One region of the Clostridium sp. CM039 genome, then DNA from elsewhere that is predicted to be linked to it. Evidence: a T-box and tRNA genes for the amino acid it is inferred to sense, from the RefSeq annotation. Region 1 holds a T-box; the other holds one or more tRNA genes.
The links. A T-box is a leader RNA that pairs with one kind of tRNA and senses whether it is charged. The one in region 1 lies ahead of tyrS (tyrosine--tRNA ligase), so its partner is inferred to be a tRNA-Tyr.

Region 1 (6,695 bases):
GAAATATATGGATAGCAAAAAAATTAGCATATTGTTAAAGAGGGATGAGGGTACAAAATTAGATTTCAAGCAAAGAATTGATATATTAATAGAAAGTGGGAAAAGAGAATTAGCTAAAGATATATGTGCTATAGCCAACTCCCGTGGAGGAAGAGGATACCTTGTTATTGGAGTAGAGGATAAAACGAAAAAAATCATAGGTATTAAGGTATGTGACTTTAAAGAAGAACAGTTACAACAAATTATAAGTTCAAGATGTGAACCGCCTATTCCAGTATCGCTAGATTTCGTAACATTTCAAAGCAAAAATTTGGCGATTATAACTATATATGATGGTGGTCAAAGGCCCTATCAATTAAGGGAGAATGGTGCATTTTACATTAGGAGAGGTTCCACAACAGATACTATGAGAAAAGAAGAATTAATTTCTTGTTTACAAGAAAATCTAAGTCTCAATATCGAAACTATACCTATTGTAAATAGTGGTATTAGTAGTTTAGATTTTAATATAATTAATAAATACTTTTTAAATAAGGGCATTTTAGTAAATGATAACAGTAGATTAGGATTTATGGACAATGCAGGAATAACTTTTATTGAAAGAGATTATAATAAGAGGGTAGTAACACTAGGGGGATTATTGGTATTTTCTTCAATTAACAGTATCTATTTACCGCATAATATGATAAAGATAGTAAATAAGGTAAACGATAACTTTGATGAGGTTATAATTGTGCAAGGGAATTTATTAGATATGCTAGATAGGACAGAAGAATTTTTTAAAAATATATTTCCAGTAAATTATCCTATTGCTGCAGTGTATGAGGCTGTAAAAAACGCAATACTTTATAGAGATTATACTATATTTTATAAGGAAATTGAAATAGTGGTAAGCTATAACAGTGTAAGCGTATTTAGTCCAGGTAACCTATTATTTTCAACTGAAATTAATACCCATAATTATTTAAAAAGGAATATGTGGATATATGATAAGTTAATAGCATTAGATGATAGAAAAAGATTTATAAAATCAGGAAGAGGATTTGCACGAATGAAAAAAGATTTTTCAAAATATGGTAAGGTAATATTTGTAGATTCAAAAGATGATAATACTTTTAAGGTGATTTTCCCAGGGATTAAGAACTTTATTTAAAACTATAATATTGTGAACATATTACGAATAATATATAATATGTATAAAAATATTGTGTACGAGTAGACCTATTTAATAATTATCTGGTTATATTAGATAAAATAGGAGGCGTTTAACATGATTCATGTATTTTGTGGTAAAAAGGGTTCGGGTAAAACTAAAGCTCTAATTAAATTAGCCAACCAGTCCGTTGATAAAGTTAAAGGAAACATAGTATATATTGATGATGATACTAAAGCTACGTTGCAATTAAGTACAAAAATGAGACTTGTAGCAATAAATGAGTTCAATTTAAAAAGTCATGATGATTTTTATGGATTTTTGTGCGGTATGCTTTCTAGAGATTATGATATTGATACCATCTTTGTTGATGGTGTATTTAATATTATTGATGATAAACTTGAGCATACGGCACAATTGTTTTCTAAAATGGATATTTTAGCTAATAAGTATAACTTGGAATTTTATGTGAATATAGGTTGCGAATGCTTAAATCCACCACAATTTTTAAAGAATTATATCACATAAAGAGATAGAATATTATTTACGTGAATGTAAGGCAGGGTTTTCAGCCCTGCTTTTATTGTATATGGAGAAAATAGTTGAAAATAAACGTAAATAGTATATATAGGGTTTTAATCAATTATAACGAGCAAATATATCATTTGATATATTATAAATACACATATATAATTAATAACATGAATAATTATATCTAAAAGGCTATGAAAGAAAAAAGTAACTGTAGGAATTATTAAGAGAGCTAGTGGTAGGTGTGAACTAGTTAAGGAATATAGTGAAATACATTCTGGAGCTTTAAGCTGAAATAAGCTTTTAAAAAGTAAGCTAAGACGGGTTAACCTTACGTTATAAGGAATGAGCGGATTGTTAAATCAATTTGGGTGGTACCACGGAATTTTTTCGTCCCTTTCTTAGGAGGCGTTTTTTTTATTTCAAAAAATAACACAGTATTAAATCATCACCTGCGGTGCTCACAGCTTCGCAGAAGATAAGTATATCGACTTCAAAAGGAGACTTAGGTTTCAACTGAACTTTTCTCTTTGTTATACTATGGGATGCCATAGTATAGAAGAGGAAGACTTTCATTTTGAAATGTCGTTAAAATAAGGAGGAATAAATTATGGAAAATGTATATGATACGCTTTTAGAGAGAGGGTATATAAAACAACTTACTCACGAGGATGAAATGAAGAAAATATTAGGACAGGAAAAGGTAACATTTTATATAGGATATGACCCAACAGCGGATAGCCTACATATTGGACATTTCATAACTATGATGTTTATGGCACATATGCAAAGAGCAGGGCATAGACCCATAGCCTTAGTTGGTGGTGGAACTACAATGATTGGTGATCCATCTGGTAAAACAGATATGAGGAAAATGCTTTCAAAAGAAGAAATTGATCATAATATATCTTGTATAAAATCACAGCTTTCAAAACTTATAGATTTTAGTGATGGTAAAGCAATCCTTGAAAACAATGCAAACTGGCTTTTAAATTTAAATTACGTAGATTTTATAAGAGATATAGGAGTACATTTTTCAGTAAATAAGATGTTAGCTGCTGAGTGTTTTAAACAGAGGTTAGAAAAAGGTTTATCTTTTTTTGAATTTAACTATATGCTTATGCAAGGATATGATTTTTTAATGTTAAATAAAAAATATGGATGTACTATGGAGTTAGGTGGAGATGATCAATGGTCTAACATAATTGCTGGTATAGAACTAATAAGAAAAAAAGAAAGTAAAGCTTCTTATGGAATGACTTGCACGCTACTTACAAATAGCGAAGGGATTAAAATGGGTAAAACTGTAAATGGAGCTCTGTGGCTTGATGCAGATAAAACATCTCCTTATGATTTTTACCAATATTTTAGAAACATTGGAGACTTAGATGTAGAAAAATGCTTATCGTTACTTACTTTTGTACCAATGGATGAAGTCAGGCGTCTAAGTGCTTTAAAAGATGAAAAAATAAATGAAGCTAAAAAAGTTTTAGCTTTTGAGGTTACAAAACTTATTCATGGAGAAGAAGAAGCTATCAAAGCTCAGGCAGCGGCAGAAGCATTATTTGGTGGTGGAACTAATATGAGTAACGTGCCTAAAGTATCTATACCGTGCGATATGAAGAATGCGGGACTAATGGATATATTGGTGTACACTAAAGTGGTGCCATCAAAAGCAGAAGCTAGAAGATTAATTGAGCAGGGCGGATTAACTATTAACGATAAAAGGATTGAAGATAAGAATGCAACACTTTTAGAAGAAAATTTTAAAGATGGTTGTGTACTTATTAAAAAAGGAAAGAAAAAATACTATTCTTTAACTATAGAATAGCAATTATTTAAAAAGGGCGAAGTTGAAATTAATATTTTAACTTTGCTTTTTTCTTTTAGTGGTAAAAAGCTTTTAGTAAAATATCTTTTGAAGCTGGAGAAGGGTTAAAGGCAAGTTGGGGAGAATTTTTTAGTGATAGAAGTTTTAATACAATCAATATAAAGGTATAATAGCATAGAGACATTAAAAAAATGACTAAGGTTAAACTTTGAGCACTAATGAGTGTAGCAATAGCTAAGGTTATTGCTTATGTAACGGATATAGATAATTAATGGAAAAAAACTAAACGATTAATAAGGAGGTATATTATGGCGTTGTGGGCAATATCTGATCTTCATTTATCTATAAATTCAGATAAACCCATGGATATATTTGGAGATAAATGGAGTAATCATAATGAAAAAATTAAAGAAAATTGGCTTAGCAAAGTTTCAGCGGATGATACTGTACTAATTGCAGGGGATATTTCATGGTCCATGAATATTTCTGAGGGTGTGGAAGATTTAGAATGGATTCATGAGCTTCCAGGTAAAAAAATACTTATAAAAGGAAATCATGACTATTGGTGGAGTGGTATCACGAAGCTTAATGCTCTCTACGCGGATATGGATTTTATCCAAAACAACTTTTTTAACTACAAAGATTTTGCTATATGCGGAACACGGGGATGGAATTGCCCAGGAAATACAAGATTTACAACTCATGATGAAAAAATATATAATAGAGAGTTAATAAGGCTTCGAATTTCACTCGATGAGGCAGTGAAAAAGGGTTATAATAAATTTATTGTAATGCTTCATTATCCACCTACTAATGATAAGTTTGAGGAAACTGAACTTATAAGAATAGTAAAAGAGTATAATGTATGCAAGGTCATATATGGTCATTTACATGGACCATCTTTAAATAGGCTATATGAAGGAAATATAGAAGGCACAGAATATATAGTTACTTCTTGTGATTATTTAAACTTCGATCCTTTAAAAATATTAGAATAGTATCAAAAGTTAATACAATGTGGATATGAAATTTTATGTAAAGGACTGAGTATATGGCAATAAGAGAGTGGAAAAGATTTTTAATTCCTTATGAACAGGGTGTAGAAGAGTTAAAAGTAAAATTTAAAAGTATAAGAAGAGAATATAGACGAAAAAATGAGTATTCACCTATAGAGTTTGTTACCGGGAGGGTTAAAGAAATATCTAGTATTCTTGAGAAAGCTAATAAATTCGGTATCCCTCTGGATAGAATTGAATATGAAATGGAAGATATTGCTGGAATAAGGATAATGTGTCAGTTTGTAGATGATATTGATAAAGTGGTAAATCTAATTCGTGAAAGACGTGACATGCAGATGGTTTATGAAAAAGACTATGTTGCAAATGTAAAAGGTAGTGGATATAGAAGCTATCATATGATTATAAAGTATCCTGTAAACTTAGCTGATGGTCAAACCGAAATACTAGCAGAATTTCAAATTAGAACCTTGGCAATGAATTTTTGGGCTACAGTAGAGCATTCTCTAAATTATAAATATAAGCATGATATACCAGAGAATATAAGGGCAAAACTTAAAAATGCTGCAGATGCTGCTTTTCAATTAGATGAACAGATGCTAGAAATTAAAGACGAAATTAAAGATGCACAAAAATTGTTTGAGGTAAAATCTAATTTGGTGTCGGATATAATGAATAATATACTTGTGCTTTCGTCGATTGGAAAGTCAACGGATGCAGCTAGGTATAGAGAACAATTAAATAAGCTAATAGAAGAAGGAGAAGTTTATGAAATTAGTAGCTTACTTCGCGCAACCCAAAAAACATTAGATATGTATGGAGTTTAAATTGAAAAGGAGAGTAGAAATTAAAAATTTCTACTCTCCTTTTATAATAATTCAAATTTAAACTGTAAAAACTATATGTGGTTCTTACTAAGAAGCTACTATATTAACTAGTCGTCCTTTAATTATAATAACCTTACGCACAGTTTTACCTTCTAGGGTAGCGATTACTGTTTCATCTTTAAGAGAAATTTCCTTGATACTTTCTTCATCTAAATTTTGAGATACAGTTATTCTGGATTTAATTTTACCATTGATTTGAATAGCTAGCTCTACTTCATCTTTTATAAGAGCAAACTCATCAAATTTAGGCCAAATTTGATTAAATACAGAGTAACCCATACCTAAGCTTTCCCACTTCTCTTCTGCAAAGTGAGGAGCAAAGGGAGCTAAAATCTTAAGGTAATCCACAAGCACTTCTTTTAAAAATTTACTATTTATATTGTCTACATTAAAATATTTTAATATAGCATTTGTAAGCTCCATAAGTCTTGCAATAGCGGTATTAAATTGAAGTTTTTCTGTATCTTCGGTAACACCTTTTATTGCGAAATGTCTCCAGCAGTTTAATTCTTTTTCTTCTATTCCTAGAGAGTCTTTGTTATTAAGGTCTTTTGACATAATGCAGATTCCAGTGTCGATTGCTCTTTCAATTCTATCAACAAATTTTCCAATGGCTTTTATACCATCATCACTCCAAGCTCCACCATCAATATAACCGAAACCAAACATTAGGTACATCCTAAATACATCTGCGCCAAACTCTTTTATGTACATGTCTGGAGAAATAGTATTTCCTTTTGATTTACTCATTTTCACTCCGTCTGGTCCTAAAATTAAACCTTGGTGAGTAAGAGATAAGAATGGTTCATCAAAGTCTAAATATCCCATATCACGAAGAGCCTTGGTTATAAATCTTGAATATAGTAAGTGACCACATGCATGTTCAGGTCCGCCTACATATTTGTCTACAGGAAGCATTTTGTTTACTAACTCTTTATCAAAAGCTTTTTCATTGTTTTTGTTATCTACATACCTAAATTGGTAGAAAGAAGAACAAACGAATGTATCCAAAGTATCAGCTTCTCTATGAGCTGCGCCGCCACAAACTGGGCAAGGGACATTCATAAAATCCTCGCATTTAGCAAGTGGTGATTCTCCGTCTGGTGCAAATTCTACGTTGTACGGCAGTTCTACAGGAAGTTGATCCTCAGGTACAGGAACAGCCCCACATTTTTCGCAGTGAATTATTGGAATAGGAGCGCCCCAATATCTTTGTCTTGAAACTAACCAATCACGAAGTCTAAAGTTTACTTTTTCACAGCCGAGACTTATACTTT
Region 2 (6,695 bases), 1.0 Mb from region 1:
TTTTAGATTCTTTGTATAATTTGTTTAAGGGCATATAAGTATTTCCCATAGCGCAAAATTCATTTACCACATAATTAATTCCACTTTGTATTCTGAAAGGCGACTCTTTGTCAATGCCTAAACTTTGTGCTATCTTATCTGCAATTTTAAATCCTACTCCAGAAATGGTTTCAGTTAACACATAAGGATTATCCTGTACTACCTTTATAGAGTCTCCTCCATATTTTTTATAAATTTTCACACATTGGTTAGGTGTTACTCCATATGTTTGAAGAAATATCATTATATTTTTAACTTCTCGTTGCTTAGAATATGATTCAAAAATTAATTGAATCTTTTTTTGTCCTACACCATCAATCTCTTTTAATCTTTCAATTTCATTATCTAATATATTCATGGTGTTTTCACCAAAGTGCTGTACAATTTTTTTAGCAGTTATTGGTCCAATTCCTTGAATAACTCCTGAAGCTAAATATTTTTCTATACCTTCAAGTGAACTAGGTATTATTTCCTCACATTGTATTATTCTAAATTGCTTGCCAAATTGAGGATGAGTAACCCACTCCCCCGTTAATTTCAGGTTCTGCCCTTCACTTATATATGGCACAATGCCTACCACAGTTATCTGCTTTTTATTATCATTCAAATGAGCAATTATATATCCATTTTCTTCATTATGAAATACTACATCTTCGATTATCCCTTGTATTTCCGGCATAAAATCTCTCCTATTTATAAATTCATATAATAACATTAATAATAATATTATTAGCAATAATATTATTATTAATGTTATTATATCATATGTATTTTACATCTCTTATGTTCAGTATACCCCTATCTTAGGTTTTATCAAAATACTACTTAATAATCACATGCACTAAAAAGGGATAACAATTAATAATTGTTATCCCTTTTTTTATATTATACGTACTTTTTTATTTCATCAACCTTGTTTAGTTTTTCCCATGAAAGATCTAAATCAATTCTTCCAAAATGTCCATAGGCAGCTACTTGTTTATAAACAGGTCTTCTTAGTTCTAATTCTCTTATAATTACAGCTGGCCTTAAATCAAATACTTTTTCAACTATTTGAACTATTTTATCATCGTCAATTTTTCCTGTTCCGAAAGTTTCGACCTCTATAGATACCGGTTTAGCTACACCTATAGCATAAGCTAACTGAATTTCCAATTTATCTGAAACTCCTGCAGCAACTAAATTTTTAGCAACCCATCTTGCAGCATATGCAGCGGATCTATCAACTTTTGTTGCATCCTTTCCTGAGAATGCTCCACCTCCATGTCTTCCATATCCACCATAAGTATCTACTATTATTTTTCTTCCTGTTAAACCAGAGTCTCCTTGCGGTCCTCCAATTACAAATCTGCCTGTAGGATTTATATAATATTTAGTATTTTCATCTAATAATCCACTTGGAACTACAGGTTTTATTACATGCTCTTTTAAATCATTTTCAATTTGATCATGAGTTGCTTCTTCTGCATGTTGAGTTGAAATAACAATAGTATCTATTCTTACTGGCTTATTATCTTCATACTCTACAGTAACTTGAGTCTTTCCGTCCGGTCTTAAGTAATCTAATGTGCCATTTTTTCTTACTTCGCTTAACTTTCTTGCTAATCTGTGAGCCATAGCAATTGGTAGTGGCATGTATTCTGGTGTCTCATTAGTTGCAAATCCAAACATCATGCCTTGATCACCAGCACCTATTGCGTCAACCTTATCAATCTCGCCTGCTTTAGATTCTAATGCCTCATCTACTCCCATAGCTATATCTGTTGATTGTTCATTAATAGACGTAAGTACAGCGCATGTGCTAGCATCAAACCCGTATTTTGCTCTAGTATATCCTATGCCTTCAATGGTATTCCTAACAACCTTAGGAACATCTACATAACAACTAGTTGTTATCTCTCCCATTACTAAAACCATTCCTGTAGTAACCGCTGTTTCACAAGCAACCCTAGCATAAGGATCTTGCTCTAAAATAGCATCAAGTACAGCATCTGAAATTTGGTCACAAATTTTGTCTGGATGTCCTTCTGTAACGGATTCTGATGTAAATAATCTTTTCATTATAATTCTCCCTTCTATTCTCTAAAATTTCCCTATAAAAAAATAAAACCTCTTCCAAATATAAGAAGAGGTGATTTAATCATCTCCCTTATCTTGCAGATTATAACTGCAGGAATTGGCACCATGGTGCATTGCACCGGTTGCCGGGTTTCATAGGGCCTTTTTCCCTCCACCTCTCTTGATAAGAGTTATCAATTATTAACTTTTAATTATAATACCATATGCATTCTATGGTGTCAACAGAATCTAAACCCTGTAAAAAATAAAAAAAGACATCTATAGATGTCTTTTGGTGGAGGAGGACGGATTCGAACCATCGAAACATTACGTAACAGATTTACAGTCTGCCCCCTTTGGCCACTCGGGAACTCCTCCATATGTGGAGCTGGCAATAGGAATTGAACCTACAACCTGCTGATTACAAGTCAGCTGCTCTACCGTTGAGCCATGCCAGCATGCATTTTATTCTATTTTAAAAAGATTATTATGGTGGGAACAACAGGGTTCGAACCTGTGACCCTCTGCTTGTAAGGCAGATGCTCTCCCAGCTGAGCTATGCTCCCATAATTTATTGTAAACCATAATTTATTGTAAACCATTATAAATGGTGGAGGAGGACGGATTCGAACCATCGAAACATTACGTAACAGATTTACAGTCTGCCCCCTTTGGCCACTCGGGAACTCCTCCACTTATGGAGCTGGCAATAGGAATTGAACCTACAACCTGCTGATTACAAGTCAGCTGCTCTACCGTTGAGCCATGCCAGCATATTATGTTTTATCATTTTGCCGTTTTACCGTTTTACCGTGTCGACAAGAATTATTATACAACTTTAATTAATTAATTTCAAGTCTATTATCCTTTAATAAACGACTTCTTCTCTCCATAACTATACTATTCGCATATTTGCTTAATATTAAGCATTGATACAACTTACTATTTGCACAAATAATTTATTATATTTTTTATTTGGTTTTCCTTCATATAGTTAATATACTTATATATCATTTTTTAATTAATCATTTTTTTATTCTTTATTATAATAATACACGGGATTTATTCATATAAATTATTCATAGGAAACTAATAATTTTTCCCCAGCGCAATACAAGGAGGTATATTTCTTGAGTAAAGCTAAAACCCATTATAAAGATCCTTTAGCATACTATACACTTTCTAATTTTCTAAAAGACTATATTGACAAAAATACTTTAGTTGTTTGCATAGGTACCGATAGATGTATAGGCGATTGTCTAGGTCCTTTAGTTGGTACACTTTTAAAAAATAGTTCCTTTCCATTACCTGTATATGGCACTATAGATAATCCAATTCATGCCTTAAACATAGATAGTAAATTATCTAAAATAAATGCATTGCACCCAAATTGTACTATAATAGGTGTAGATGCTTGTTTAGGAGACATTTCAAATATTGGAGAACTCCAAGCTAGAAATTATCCAATTCATCCTGGCAAAGGTGTAGGGAAAACCCTTCCTAAGGTAGGCACTCTTTCATTAATAGGTATAGTAGATTCAAGTGATGATAGTGAATTATTTACAAATAGAAACATAAGATTGAGCTTGGTAATGGATATTGCTAATGTTTTAAGCAGATCCCTCTTGCATTCATACTATTTGCACTCCCTTACCAATGAAGAAAATAATTTGAGCCCTGTTTAACATGCTTTAATTAGTTTTAAATAATTATCCACAATTTAAACTTACAAATCTTATATAATATAAAAATAAGCAATGCAATTAAACTAATAATTGTATTGCTTATTTTTATAGCTTGCTTATACTTTTTATTCTGTTAAGCATAATTCTCTTCCATTGAATGAATTATCTAACTTATCCATATAATCCAATACTTTACCTGTTCCGAGTGCTACGCATGAAATCGGATCCTCCGCTAGATATACCGGAACTTTAGTAACCTCTTGTATGAGCTTACCTAAGCCTTTTAACAATGCACCTCCACCAGTCATAACTATACCTTTATCAGCTATATCTGCTGAAAGCTCAGGTGGTGTTTTTTCTAATACGGAATGTGCACATCCTGCTATTAAATATACCGCCTCTTTTAAAGCTTCTCTCATTTCTTCTGATGATACTTCTAAATTCTTAGGAAGACCTGTAATTAAATCTCTCCCTCTTATCTCCATGCTTGTCTTTTCTTCTTGTTTATAAGCACAACCTATGTTGATTTTTAAATCCTCTGCAGTCCTCTCACCAATCATTAATTTATGTTTTTTTCTGATATATTTTATAATCTCTTCATCAAACTTATCACCAGCTACTTTAACTGATTCACGTACAACCATGCCTCCTAAAGAAATAACTGCAATATCAGTCGTGCCTCCACCAATGTCAATAACCATATTACCACTTGCTCTAGTAATATCGAGTCCCGCTCCGATTGCCGCTGCTAGTGGTTCTTCTATAAGTTGAACTTTCTTAGCTCCGGCATTTCTACCTGCATCTTCTACCGCTCTTCTTTCTACTTCCGTTGCTTCGCAAGGTACACATATTACAACTTTTGGAGAAGATAGCCTTCTTTTCCCACAAGCCTTCTTGATAAAATGATTTAACATTTTTTCAGTTATGTCATAATCCGAAATAACACCGTCCCTCATAGGGCGTATTGCCACAATATTGCCTGGTGTCCTTCCTATCATTTGCCTAGCTTCTTCTCCTACTGCCAATACCTTATTATTATTTCTATCTATGGCAACAACAGAAGGTTCTTTTAATATAACACCTTTTCCTTTAATATATACAAGCACTGTAGATGTACCCAAATCTATTCCCATATCTGTACCCATTCTAAAAAAAAACATTTCAAAACCACTCCTGCTCTTTAGTATATTCAATATTTAAATTACACTAAACTCTATTCTATAAAGCTATAAGAAAACCCTCTTTTAATTTTAAAATTTTTTTATAGTTTTTAGCTTCGAATGTTTTTATCCTTGTGCTTCTTTATATTTCAATTTAGTTGCTCTTCCGCCTCTTATATGCCGCTCAGCTTTATTTATATCCAAAATTGTTTTTGCATCGCTGGCAATTTGAGGATTTATTGTGGGTAATCTTTCCGTCATATCCTTGTGTATAGTACTCTTGCTAACGCCAAACACTTTGGCAGTTCTTCTTATTGTAGATTTTGACTCGATAATGTACTTAGCAACTTCTAGTACTCGATCTTCAATATAGTCTTTCAAGTGTTGCCTCCTTAACCCTTATATATTTATAAATATGCATTATCTTGCTTTTAAATTCCATTCCAATTAGTCATCTTCTAATATATTTTTAAAAAATGGCTAATTGAGATGGTTATTGGTTATTTCTTAGTTTCTGCAGGTTGATATTTCTCATATTTTACATATTTAGCAGGATCAACATTCTTATTACTCTGCAGAACTTCAAAGTGTAAGTGAGATCCATATTCTTCCTTAAATGAATTTAAACTAGTGTTTCCCACTGTACCAATTTGCTGTTTTTTAGTTACTTTATCGCCTTTTTTTACTAATATTTTTTCATCTAGATTAGTACTGTTAGTAATAAATCCATTTTGATGATCTATCTTAACCATCTTACCTTTTTGGCCATTAACGTCAGTACCAACTTCTTTAACTATTCCATCCATAACCGCTACAACTGGCTCCCCTATTTTTGCTTGAATGTCAATACCTAAATTTGTCCTATAGCTTCCATCAGTCTTCCACACTACTGAATCAATATCTTTTGAATATGCCCTTGCGAGTAATCCATTTGCTACGGGATTTTCAAATTTAGCATTAACTGATTTAGATACTGCTGATGCCGCTTTTCCTGTTGTAACCTTTTTGATATCTGGTACCGCTTTAAGCGCTTCAGCCTTAGCTTTCTTTTCTTCTTTTACTTGAAGAGCACCCTCATATTCTTTTTGTTGCGCTTTTATAACATCTCCTGCATTTGCTTGTTGTTTTTGTAATGCTTCTTGCTTGCTTGAAAGCTTCTTATTATTATTTGCTGTTATAGACGCCACTGAAGCTACTATACATAAACAAACAAATAAAATTACATAGAATCCTTCCTTCTTAAAAAAATTTAATGTCTTATTGTTTTCATTCTTATTCATACAAACACCTCCATTTGTATTTTTGTCCATATTTTATTAAAACATACATATTTCCTAAAATTTATTTAAGTTAATCTACATTTTAATAATATTTATATTTTATAGTTTAAAACATATTTTAAATTTTAAATTATTCACCCTTAGTTTTACTTAAATCATCTTCAAGTTTATTTTTATAAAAAGCAAAGCTGATTATCCATTTTTTATATAGGATAACCAGCTTATGTGTATTTTTTTTCATTTGGATATAACAGTCCCTTGATAATAATGAGTTAATATTTCAATATAGGTTTTCCCATCTTTCGCCATCGCATCCGCACCCCATTGACTCATCCCTACACCATGACCATATCCGCTGCAATCTATTTCTATATTGCTTAAATTAAACTTCATTTCAAAATTCGATGATTTTAAACCGAGCATTGTTCTAAACTTACTGCCTGTCATGGTTATATTCCCTACCTTAATACTCT

Region 2: it has a tRNA-Tyr gene. The T-box ahead of tyrS (tyrosine--tRNA ligase) is inferred to sense a tRNA for this amino acid. The anticodon was not compared.

What each region holds. Positions count from the first base shown of each region.
Region 1 covers NZ_CM143649.1:3,666,358-3,673,052, forward strand. The annotation lists gene ACWJJ2_RS17170 (AlbA family DNA-binding domain-containing protein) at 8-1,153, shown strand; gene ACWJJ2_RS17175 (ATP-binding protein) at 1,271-1,681, shown strand; T-box leader at 1,870-2,085, shown strand; gene tyrS (tyrosine--tRNA ligase) at 2,295-3,515, shown strand; gene ACWJJ2_RS17185 (metallophosphoesterase) at 3,824-4,513, shown strand; gene ACWJJ2_RS17190 (GTP pyrophosphokinase) at 4,567-5,358, shown strand; gene leuS (leucine--tRNA ligase) at 5,446-6,695, opposite strand, start outside.
Region 2 covers NZ_CM143649.1:2,617,885-2,624,579, forward strand. The annotation lists gene recD2 (SF1B family DNA helicase RecD2) at 1-718, opposite strand, end outside; gene metK (methionine adenosyltransferase) at 925-2,100, opposite strand; SAM riboswitch class I at 2,186-2,288, opposite strand; tRNA gene ACWJJ2_RS12145 (tRNA-Tyr) at 2,391-2,475, opposite strand; tRNA gene ACWJJ2_RS12150 (tRNA-Thr) at 2,481-2,555, opposite strand; tRNA gene ACWJJ2_RS12155 (tRNA-Val) at 2,588-2,663, opposite strand; tRNA gene ACWJJ2_RS12160 (tRNA-Tyr) at 2,706-2,790, opposite strand; tRNA gene ACWJJ2_RS12165 (tRNA-Thr) at 2,796-2,870, opposite strand; gene yyaC (spore protease YyaC) at 3,228-3,782, shown strand; gene mreB (rod shape-determining protein) at 3,908-4,942, opposite strand; gene spoIIID (sporulation transcriptional regulator SpoIIID) at 5,069-5,323, opposite strand; gene ACWJJ2_RS12185 (M23 family metallopeptidase) at 5,443-6,222, opposite strand; gene spoIID (stage II sporulation protein D) at 6,460-6,695, opposite strand, start outside.